Regions from separate parts of the Nocardiopsis sp. iso_40 genome, predicted to be linked through region 2. Evidence: riboswitches for the same ligand, from Rfam matches in the RefSeq annotation. Region 2 holds a riboswitch; each other region holds the start of a gene.
What was found. A riboswitch is a leader RNA that binds a small molecule or an ion and turns the genes downstream of it on or off. The one in region 2 is predicted to bind cobalamin.
Positions count from the first base shown of each region.

Region 1: another riboswitch for cobalamin. It lies ahead of AC0VYD_RS15500 (ABC transporter substrate-binding protein); the one in region 2 lies ahead of AC0VYD_RS23340 (ABC transporter substrate-binding protein).
Region 3: another riboswitch for cobalamin. It lies ahead of metE (5-methyltetrahydropteroyltriglutamate--homocysteine S-methyltransferase); the one in region 2 lies ahead of AC0VYD_RS23340 (ABC transporter substrate-binding protein).

Region 1 covers NZ_CM149666.1:3,537,196-3,540,463, forward strand. Annotated here, with positions in the region: gene AC0VYD_RS15495 (LamG-like jellyroll fold domain-containing protein) at 1-468, opposite strand, end outside; cobalamin riboswitch at 979-1,158, shown strand; gene AC0VYD_RS15500 (ABC transporter substrate-binding protein) at 1,184-2,230, shown strand; gene AC0VYD_RS15505 (FecCD family ABC transporter permease) at 2,239-3,268, shown strand, end outside.
Region 2 covers NZ_CM149666.1:5,370,474-5,373,741, forward strand. Annotated here, with positions in the region: gene AC0VYD_RS23335 (FecCD family ABC transporter permease) at 1-896, opposite strand, end outside; gene AC0VYD_RS23340 (ABC transporter substrate-binding protein) at 893-1,936, opposite strand; cobalamin riboswitch at 1,996-2,177, opposite strand; gene AC0VYD_RS23345 (PP2C family protein-serine/threonine phosphatase) at 2,243-3,268, opposite strand, start outside.
Region 3 covers NZ_CM149666.1:4,204,561-4,207,828, forward strand. Annotated here, with positions in the region: gene metE (5-methyltetrahydropteroyltriglutamate--homocysteine S-methyltransferase) at 1-1,981, opposite strand, end outside; cobalamin riboswitch at 2,119-2,348, opposite strand; gene AC0VYD_RS18335 (polysaccharide deacetylase family protein) at 2,564-3,268, shown strand, end outside.

The DNA.
Region 1 (3,268 bases), 1.8 Mb from region 2:
CAGTACCGGTGCGGGCAGGTCCTCGTGCCAGCCCAGGTCCACCGAGTTGGAGCCCAGCCCGATGCTCGCCAGCGCCGTGTCGCCGCCGCCGGAGAAGGCGATGTCCGCGGCCGCCGCCCTGGGGCGCACCCTGCCGTCGGAGTCCGTCACCAGGTCGGTGTCGACCGGGGTCCACCCGCTGCCGTTGCGCACCCGGACCGGGTGGGCGTTCTGCTCCATCGTGAAGCTGCCGTCGGGGTTGGCCAGATGGCGTGTGGTCTCGGTGGTAGCTCCGGCGATCTCCACCGGCTCCCCGGTCTCGTTGGCCCGGGTGACGGCGGCCTGCTCGAAGAGCTCCGCGGTGGAGGCTGAACCCTCCTGAGGGGACGGACCGGGTTCCTCCTGTGCGTGCGCGGTGGAGTGGAGGAAGGGGGTGAGCAACGCGGCTGACAGGGCGGCAGCGGTCACTGCTCGCACGGCGCGGGACATGGCGGTGTGCTCTCTAGGCCCAGGTATGGGGGATGGCCGAGCTGTGGGGGCGCCCCGGTTGCGGGACGGCCTCGACCGTTTCCTGAAACCGAGAAGGAAGTTAACAGGACAAAGTGAACACGGAACCCGTGACCCACTTCACTCAAGGCACCAGAATTCCTTCGGCCTGCACTCTCCTCCGCAATTTTCCCAAAAGATGCACTTTTGGCCGAGATCGGACGACGGATCAAGGTTTGAACCTGCTGATCCGGAGATCTCGGGTTCACCTCCTGTCGGGCGCGGCACGGAACCACAGGCCAGGGCCTCGAACTCCTGTGACCCGGTGGTGCCCCGCGTGCACGGTCCCGGGGCGGGTCCGGGCCGGAACCGGCCTCGCCGCGCCAGGAGCCCGGTCACGTCATCCACGCACCCGCTCCCGCTGCCGATCCGGGGGCCCGGCGGCAAACGGGAGCGGGCTTCCCCGGGGAAACCCCGGTGTACTACCGTGATCCGTTGATTACCGACACAAGTTCATTTCGTCGACGTCGCAGTGCACGGGAAGCCGGTGGGAATCCGGCGCGGTCCTCGCCACTGTGACCGGAGGGCGCCTCCCACACGCCACCGGACCCGCACGGGTCCGGGAAGGGGGCAGGCGCGGGGCACAAGCCCGACTCCGGGAGCCAGGAGACCGGCTGCGACCGTCCGCGTCATCAAACCACGAAGGATGGTTTGTTCGATGAAGCCCACCGACGCACGGGCGGCCCTGGGCCGTGCCCGTTCCGCCGCCGTTCTCGCCCTGCTGCTGGCCGTGACCGCCTGCGGCGGGTCCCCCTCCTCCCCCGCCCCGGAAGCCGCCGGGGAGACGATCCGCAACTGCGACGTCGACGTGGCCGCGGCAGAGCCGCCGGAGCGGGTGTTCGCCGCCTACCAGCCCGCCATCGAGACCGCCCACGCGCTGGGCATCAGCGACCGCCTGGTCGGAACGGCGTTCCTGGACGCCGAGGTGATGGACGAACACGCCGCCGCCCAGGCCGAGCAGGAGTACTACCCGAACCTGCCGAGCCTGGAGGAACTGCTCAGCCACGAGCCCGACTTCGTGCTCTCCGGGTTCAACGGCGTGTTCACCGACGAGAGCCTGGGGACCCGGGCCTCCCTGCGCGAACTGGGCGTCGAGAGCTGGATCCTGTCCCCGCTGTGCCCGAGCGAGGACGGCCGCACCGACGAGACCATCGACCCCGCCACGGTGACGATGGACAACGTCTACGCCGACCTGCGCGACCTGGGAACCCTCTTCGACGAACAGGAGCGCGCCGAACGGGTCATCGCCGACATGGAGGCCACCGTGGAGGAGGTCGCCCAGGCCCTGGAGGGCCGCGTGGCGGAGGAGGACCGGCCTACAGTGATGATCGGTCGGCCCAGCGACCAGGGGTTCCGGGTGGCCGGCGGTCCGGACTTCTCCACCGAGATCATCGACCTGGCGGGCGGGGTCAACGCCTTCGCCGACCTCGACGGCAGGCGCAACCACGACGTCGCCACCGAGGACGTGATCGCGCGCGACCCCGACTTCATCCTGGTCGACGTGTGCTGTGACGCGCGGATGACCTCCGCCGACGCCGCCGACCAGATCGAGCAGATCATGGGAGACCCCGCACTGGCCAACCTGACCGCGGTCACCGGGGGCCGGGTCGAGGGGTTCACCTTCGCCGACCGCTCCGCGGGCGTGCGCAGCGCGGACGCGGTGGCCAAGGTCGCCGGGACCATCCACTCCGACCTGTTCGGGTAGGCCGGGCGATGGTCGACCGTGTGGCCGAAAGGCCCCTGTCCCCCGCCCCCTCCGAACCGCGCAGGCAACCGCGGACCCCGTCCGGCGGCTCCGGGATGCTCAACGGTCCTTGGGGCCGAAGCGTCGGGCTGGTGGTGGCGCTGCTGGTGCTCGCCGGGGCCCTGTTGGCGTCGGTACTGGTCGGCTACCAGCAGTTGTCCGTAGCCGACGTGTATGCCGCCTACGCCGGTTTCACCGGTTCGGACACCGACCTGGTCGTGCGGCACCTGCGGGTGCCGCGCACCCTCGCCGGGCTGGCCGTCGGGGCGGCCCTGGGCGTGTCCGGGGTCCTGGTGCAGGGGGTGACCCGCAATCCCCTCGGCGACCCGGGGATCCTCGGCATCAACGCGGGGGCGGCCCTGGCCGCGGTCCTGGCGATCAGCGTGCTCGGGGTGTCGGCGCTGCTGGGCTACGTCGCCTTCGCCTTCCTGGGCGCGGCGGTGGCCGCCTGCGCGGTCTACGCCGTCGGGTCGCTGGGCCCGGACGGGGCCGGCCCGGTCAGGCTCGCGCTCGCCGGCGCCGCGATCTCGACCCTGCTGGGGTCGCTGACCTCGGCGATCATCCTGCGGGACCGCGCGGGCCTGGACGAGTACCGGTTCTGGGTGGTGGGTTCCCTGGCCGGGGCCGACGGTGCGGCGCTGCTCCAGGCGCTGCCGTTCCTGGTCGCCGGGCTGGTGCTGGCGGTGGCGCTGGCGCGCCCGCTGAACGCGGTGGCGCTCGGTGACGAGCTGGCCCGCTCGCTGGGGACTCGGTTGTGGCTGGTGCGCGGGGCGAGCGCGCTGGCGGTGGTGCTGCTGGCCGGGACGGCGACCGCCGCGGCCGGTCCGATCGGTTTCGTGGGGGTCGCGGTCCCGCACATCGCGCGCGCCCTGGTCGGCCCCGACCACCGTTGGGTGCTGCCGTGGTCGGCGGTGCTGGCGCCCGTCCTGCTGCTGGTCGCCGACGTCGTGGGCCGGGTGGTGGCGCGCCCCGAGGAGCTCCAGGTCGGCATCGTCACCG
Region 2 (3,268 bases):
CACACCAGGAAGACCGCGCCCGCCAGCACGGTGACCGGCAGCAGCCTGGCGTGGGAGGAGCCGGTGAGCGCACGGGCGGCGTGTGGCAGGACCAGTCCCACGAAGCCGATCGCGCCGGCGGAGCTGACCAGGACCGCAGTGAGCAGCGCGGTGGCGCTCAGCAGCAGCACCCGGGCCCGGCCCACCTGGACGCCCAGGTTCGCCGCGGCCTCCTCACCGAAGGCGAAGGCGTCCAGGGTGGTGGTGTTCGCCAGGCAGACGGCGAGCACGAGTCCCAGCACGGCGGCGCACAGGAGCACGTCGGTCCAGCCCGCGCCGCTGAGGGAGCCCAGCAGCCAGAACAGCACCCCGCGGGTGGTCTCCGCGTCCGCGGAGGTCAGCACGGTGAACGAGGTCAGCGCCGAGAACAGCTGCATGGCCGCGACCCCGGACAGCACGACCCGGTCCATGCTGCCGCCCAGGGAGTGGCTGAGCAGCATCACCATGGCGAAGGAGAGCAGGGCGCCCACGAAGGCACCCGCCGACAGCGAGACCACGCCGGCGCCCCAGCCGAGCACGATCACGGCGACCGCACCGGTGGAGGCGCCGGAGGAGACCCCCAGGACGAAGGGGTCGGCCAGCGGGTTGCGCAGCAGGGACTGCATCACCGCGCCGCACAGGGCCAGCCCCGCCCCGCAGACCGCGGCGAGCAGGGTGCGGGGCATGCGCAGGTTCCACACGATCCCCTCGCGCAGTTGCGACAGCGGGCTCTCGCCGAGGCCGAACCGCGCCGCGACCGACCGCCAGACCTGGGCCGGGGTGATGTCGGCGGGGCCGATGGTGACGGCGACCGAGACCGACAGGGCCAGGAGCAGGAGGCCGGAGGTGATGAGCAGTGCCGGGCGGGCACCTCTCACCGGGTGTACCCGAGCTCGCGCAGGCCGTCCGCGACCAGCTCGATGCCCTCGACCGTGCGGATGGAGGGGTTCATCGCCTGGCCGCTGAGCAGGACGTACCGTTCCTCGCGCACCGCGGTGAGGTTCCGGGTGGCCGGGTTGGTCTCCAGGAAGGCGATCTTGGCCTCCGCGGTCTCGGCGGTCTGGGACTCACGGGTCAGGTCTCCGAGCACGATGACGTCCGGGTCGCGGTCCGCGACCGTCTCCCAGTTGATCTGGGGCCACTCGTCGTGGGTGTCGTCGAAGGCGTTCCGGGCACCGACGGCGCTGGTAATGGCTCCGGGGGCGCCGCAGCAGCCCGCGAGGTAGGGCGACTGGGAGTTGGCGAACCAGTACATGAGGCTCACCTCCGAGACCTCCAGGTCCTCGGTCGCGGTGTCCACCCGGAGCTGGAGTTGCGAGACCAGTTCCTCCCCGCGTTCCTGCACCCCGAAGACCTCGGCCAGGTCGTGGATCTCGCCGTAGACGGAGTCCAGGGTGAGCGGTTCGCTCCGGGAGCCGTCCCCGCCGCTCTCGTTGTCCTTGCCCGCGGCGCAGTCGGTCGGGGAGACGTAGGTGGGGACGCCCAGTTCCCCGAACTGTTCGCGGGTGGCGACGCCGCCGGTGCCGAGTGTGGAGACGAAGGAGGCGGTCACGAAGTCGGGTTCGGCCTCCAGGACCCGTTCGAAGGAGGGGTTGTTCTCGGCCAGCCGTGGGATGTCGGCGTTGGCCTCCTCCAGCCCCGTCATGATCGGGTCGGTCCAGGTGGCGGTGCCGGCCACCCGGTCCTGCAGGCCCAGGGAGAGCAGGATCTCGGTGGACCCCTGGTTGAGGGAGACCACCCGCTCCGGGGGTGCGTCGAGGGTGATCTCGTGGCCGCAGTTGTCGATGGTGCGGGGGTAACCGGATGCGGTGGCCGCTTCGGTGCTGTCGTTTTCCCGGTCTCCCGGGCCGCCGCAGGCGGTGAGGGCGAGGGCGGGGACGAGCAGGAGGGCGAAGGACGGGAGCGCGTGACGCGGCATGGGGACGCCTCGGGTTCGGGGCTCGAACGCGGAGCCCGGCACGGGTTCGCCTCCGCGCACTCGACGCGGAGGGGCCAGCAGGTCTTCGGACTCGGGTTCCTCCGGACGGGGTGCCTTCCCGGAGCGGTGCCCCAGTGGCTCGCGTACCCCGCCCGTCCCCCACACCGCTGCGCGTCAGTTCCGGATTCGCACCGGATTCCCTGACCACCTGAGTGGTACGACTGGCCCCCGCAGGGTACCAAGGGGCCTCCCTACGTCTCCGTGGCGGGCGGGGGGCAGGCGCCGAGGGCCCGTTCGGGAGGCGTCCTAGGCTTCTCCGGGCACAACAGCCGGCGTGCGCAGAGCCAGGACGGCGACGTCGTCGTGACCGTCCCCGGGGGCGTTCTCCACCAGGGCCCGGCACAGATTCTCCAGGGACCCCTCCGCGTGTTTGGCGGCGACCTCGGCCAGGGTGTCCATCCCCCGGTCGAGATGGTGGCGGGGATGCTCGACCAGGCCGTCCGTGTAGAGCACCACCGTCGTTGACGCGGGCAGCGGACACCGGTGGTCCGGGCGGTCGAAGGCCGCGTCCACTCCGAGCGGCAGTCCGGGCTCCCCCTCCAGGTAGCGGGGTTCGCGGCCCGGGGCCAGCAGGAGGGGCGGCGGGTGGCCGGCCGTGCTCCAGCACAGGTCCCAGCCGTGGTCCGCGGGTTCGATCCTGGCCAGGCAAGCCGTGGTCACGGGGTTATCGGTGATGGCGTGCAGCGTGTGGTCGAGCTGGGCCAGCACTCTGCTGGCGGGGGTGCCCCGGTCGTACAGCAGGGCGCGCAGCATACTGCGGGTCTGGGACATGGCCGCCGCGGCGACCAGATCGTGGCCGACCACGTCGCCGATCACCGCCGCGCAGGCACCGTCGGGGAGCATCAGGGCGTCGTACCAGTCCCCGCCGAGGTGGTGGCGGCCCTCACTGGCTGGGTGGTAGACGGCGGCCACGTCGAAGGGCGACAGGTCGGGCAGGCGCGGCAGCAGCAGGCGCTGGAAGCGCTCGGCCCCGGAGCGGACCTCCTCGAACAGGCGTGCGTTCTCGATGGCCATCCCCGCGGCACCGGCCAGGGCGGTGACCACCTCTTCGTCCTGGACGTCGAAGGGCAGGCCGTCGTGCCGGGTGGACAGGTACAGGTTGCCGTAGACGCGTCCGCGCACGCTGATCGCGACACCGAGCAGGGTGCGCATGGGCGGGTGGCCGGGCGGAAACCCGGCGGAGTCGGGGTGTGCGCCGATGTCCTGGACCCGCAGCGGTTCACGCTGGTGGATCATCCTGCCGAGCAGGCCCTGCCCGGTCGGGTGGTCGAT
Region 3 (3,268 bases), 1.2 Mb from region 2:
GCGCCTCGATGCCGCCGACGATCTGGTTGAACTCCGAGTAGCACATGTGGGTGTGGACGGTCGTGGTGGGTGCGACCCCGGAGGTGGCCAGGCGGAACGAACGCACCGCCCAGTCCAGGTACTCCTGCCGCCGTTCCTCCCGCAGCGGCAGCAGCTCCCGCAGGGCCGCCTCGTCCACCTGGATGTGGCGGATGCCCGCCCTCTCCAGATCAGCGACCTCGTCGCGCAGGGCCAGGCCGACCTGGAGGGCGGTCTCGCCGAGCGGCTGGTCGGTCCGGACGAACGACCAGGCGAGCATGGTGACCGGACCGGTCAGCATGCCCTTGACCGGCTTGTCGGTGCGCGACTGGGCGTAGGTGATCCACTCCACCGTCATCGGCTCGGGGCGCGAGACGTCACCGAACAGGATCGGGGGACGTACGCAGCGCGAACCGTAGGACTGCACCCACCCGTTCCGGGTGGCGGCGTAGCCCTCCAACTGCTCCGCGAAGTACTGGACCATGTCGTTGCGCTCGGGCTCGCCGTGGACGAGGACGTCCAGGCCGATCTCCTCCTGGAGCGCGATGACGCGGTCGATCTCCGCGCGGAGGATCCGCTTGTACTCCTCGGTGGACAGCTCGCCCCGACGGTGCGCGGCACGCGCGCGGCGCAGCTCGGGGGTCTGCGGGAAGGAACCGATGGTGGTCGTGGTGAGCGCGGTGTCGGTGGGGGCGCCCCGCTCCTCGGGACGCTCGTAGGCGTCCGGGCGCAGAGCGTCCAGGCGGGCGCGCACCCGGGCGTCGGTGAAGGACGGGGACCGGGTCCCGACCGCGTCGAAACCGGTGTCCGCGCCCTCGGACAGGACGCGGCCGAGCAGGGCCACCTCCTCGGCCTTCTGCCTGGCGAAGGCCAGCGCCCCGCGCAACTCGGGAGCGAGGGCGGTCTCGGCGTCCAGGTCGATGGGGACGTGGAGCAGCGAGCAGGAGGTACTCACGGTGAGCTCGTCGGTGAGGGCGAGCAGGGTACCGAGCTCGGCCACGGCGGCGGGCAGGTCCGTGCGCCAGACGTTGCGTCCGTCCACGACGCCCGCGACCAGCCGGGTGGCACCCAGGCCGGAGACCGCGGCCAGGTCCTCGACGCCCTCCGGGTCGGTGACCAGGTCGAGGCCGACCGCCTCCACCGGGGAGTCCTTGAGCACGCGCAGGGCGGCGGCGCCGATGGAGCCGAAGTAGGTGGAGACCAGGAGCGAGGGGCGCCCGGTGAGGGAACCCAACCGCCGGTAGACGCGTTGCAGGTGGCCGACGGCGGCACGGCCCTCGTCGGTGGCCAGGATCGGCTCGTCGAGCTGGACCTCGGCGGCGCCCGCCTCCTCGAGGTCGCCCAGAAGCCTGGCGTAGGCGTCCAGGAGCTGGTCGAGCAGCTCGATCGGCTCCCAGCCCTCGGGGGCGTCGTCGGCGGCCTTGGCCAGCAGGAGGAAGGTGAGCGGGCCGAGCAGCACGGGGCGGGTCCGGAAACCGGCCTCGGAGGCCTCGCGGAACTCCGCGACGGGTTTGTCACCGACCAGGCGCGGCCGGGTGCTCGGGGACAGCTCGGGAACCAGGTAGTGGTAGTTGGTGTCGAACCACTTGGTCATCTCCAGGGGCGGGGCGCCCTGCTCGCCGCGGGCGAGGGCGAAGTAGCGGCGCAGCTGCTCGTCCCGGTCCCCGGCCTGGGCCGGGGAGGCGAAGCGGGAGGGGACGAGGTCGAACAGGACCGCCGTGTCCAGCACGTGGTCGTAGGGGGAGAACGTGTTGGACGGGAGGTCGTCCACGCCCGCCTCCCGCAGTTGGGCGTAGACGCCCCTGCGGAGTTCGGAGGCGACGGCGTCGAACTCCCGGGCGGTGGTGCCGCCCTTCCAGTAGGACTCGCTGGCGCGCTTGAGTTCACGGTCGGGGCCGATGCGCGGGTAGCCGTGCACCGTGGAGCGCACGGTGGGCCTGGGAGCTCCCGGGGTCGTGGTCATGAAGCTTCTCTCCCTCGTCGAAAGCCGGGTACCGGCCGCGGGGCGAGCGAGGACGCGGACATGCCGGGGAACGCCTCAGCGCACGGCCGTCTCCGCCCTCGGCCCTCCCTCGGGGCACGGGACCACCGGCGGCACGGGTGCGCCGCCGGGCGGAGGCAGGTCTTCGGACTCGTGGGCGCTTCCGGCCTGAGGGCCGGTCCTCCTAGCAGTCGCCGCTTCCCAGTTCCCGACCTTTCCGATCGGTTCACCAGTGCTTATGGCGACGGTCGTTCCCACTCACCGCTGCGGGGCAGTCCCGGAGTCGCACCGGGTTCCCTCTTTCGACACGCACCACCCGCCCCGGAGGACCTCCGGGGTGGAAAGGATGGAGCGTGTACCTTCCACGCCTGCAAGTATAGGAGCGCCCCCTCCGCCCCTGACCCCGGCGCGGCCCTCGCCCGCACGAGACGAACCCCCGCCGTGTGCTCGGCATCACACCCGACATCAGCGTTACGTGGGAGAGCGCGCCCCCGCCTCCCCCGCGAACGTTCGTCTGACGATGAACGTGGAGAACCCCAGGTGAAGCAGCAAGACCGTCCGACCATGTCCCCCGACCGGCCCCTACTCACGGTCGCGTTCGCGATGGTCGTCCTACTGGGACTGGTGTTGTCGGCGGCCGGACCCCCGGGCCTGCTCGAGGACACCGCCGAGGTCCGGAGGACGGCCGAACAGCCCGAGGAGGACGTGCGCCTCCCCGCCACCGGTGAACCCGACGAACTGACCGTCGTGGACCCCGCCGCGATCCCCGGACTCACCGAGACCGAGATCGCCTACGAGGGCGGGGGCGACGTCGCCGTCAGCTACCCGGCGATCCCCAACGCCGAACCCCTGGCGGACTTCCTGGACCGCACCCTGACCGCCCAGGCGCACGCCTTCGAGGCCGCGAACCCCGGTGCGCGCTCGTTCGTCGGCGAGTGGGGGCTGACCGCGGCGGAGGGCGGGATCGTGGGGGTCCGGATGACCACCACCGAAACCGACTCCGAGGAGACCCGCGAGGGCCACAGCACCTACTGGTACGAGACCGGCAAGGGCGCGGTCCACGGCTCCAGCCGCCTGCTCGCCGGGCAGCAGGAGCTGGCCGAACTCAACGACCGGGTGCGCGAGGCCGTGTCGGACACCGCCGCCGCGCCCGCCGCCCTGCACCCGATCAGCTCCCTGTACGACTCCGTGGGGTTCAACCCCGACGGAGACCTGGTGGTGGAGTTCGACTCCGGACAGGTCGCCCCCGCCTCCGAGGGCCGCGTCCAC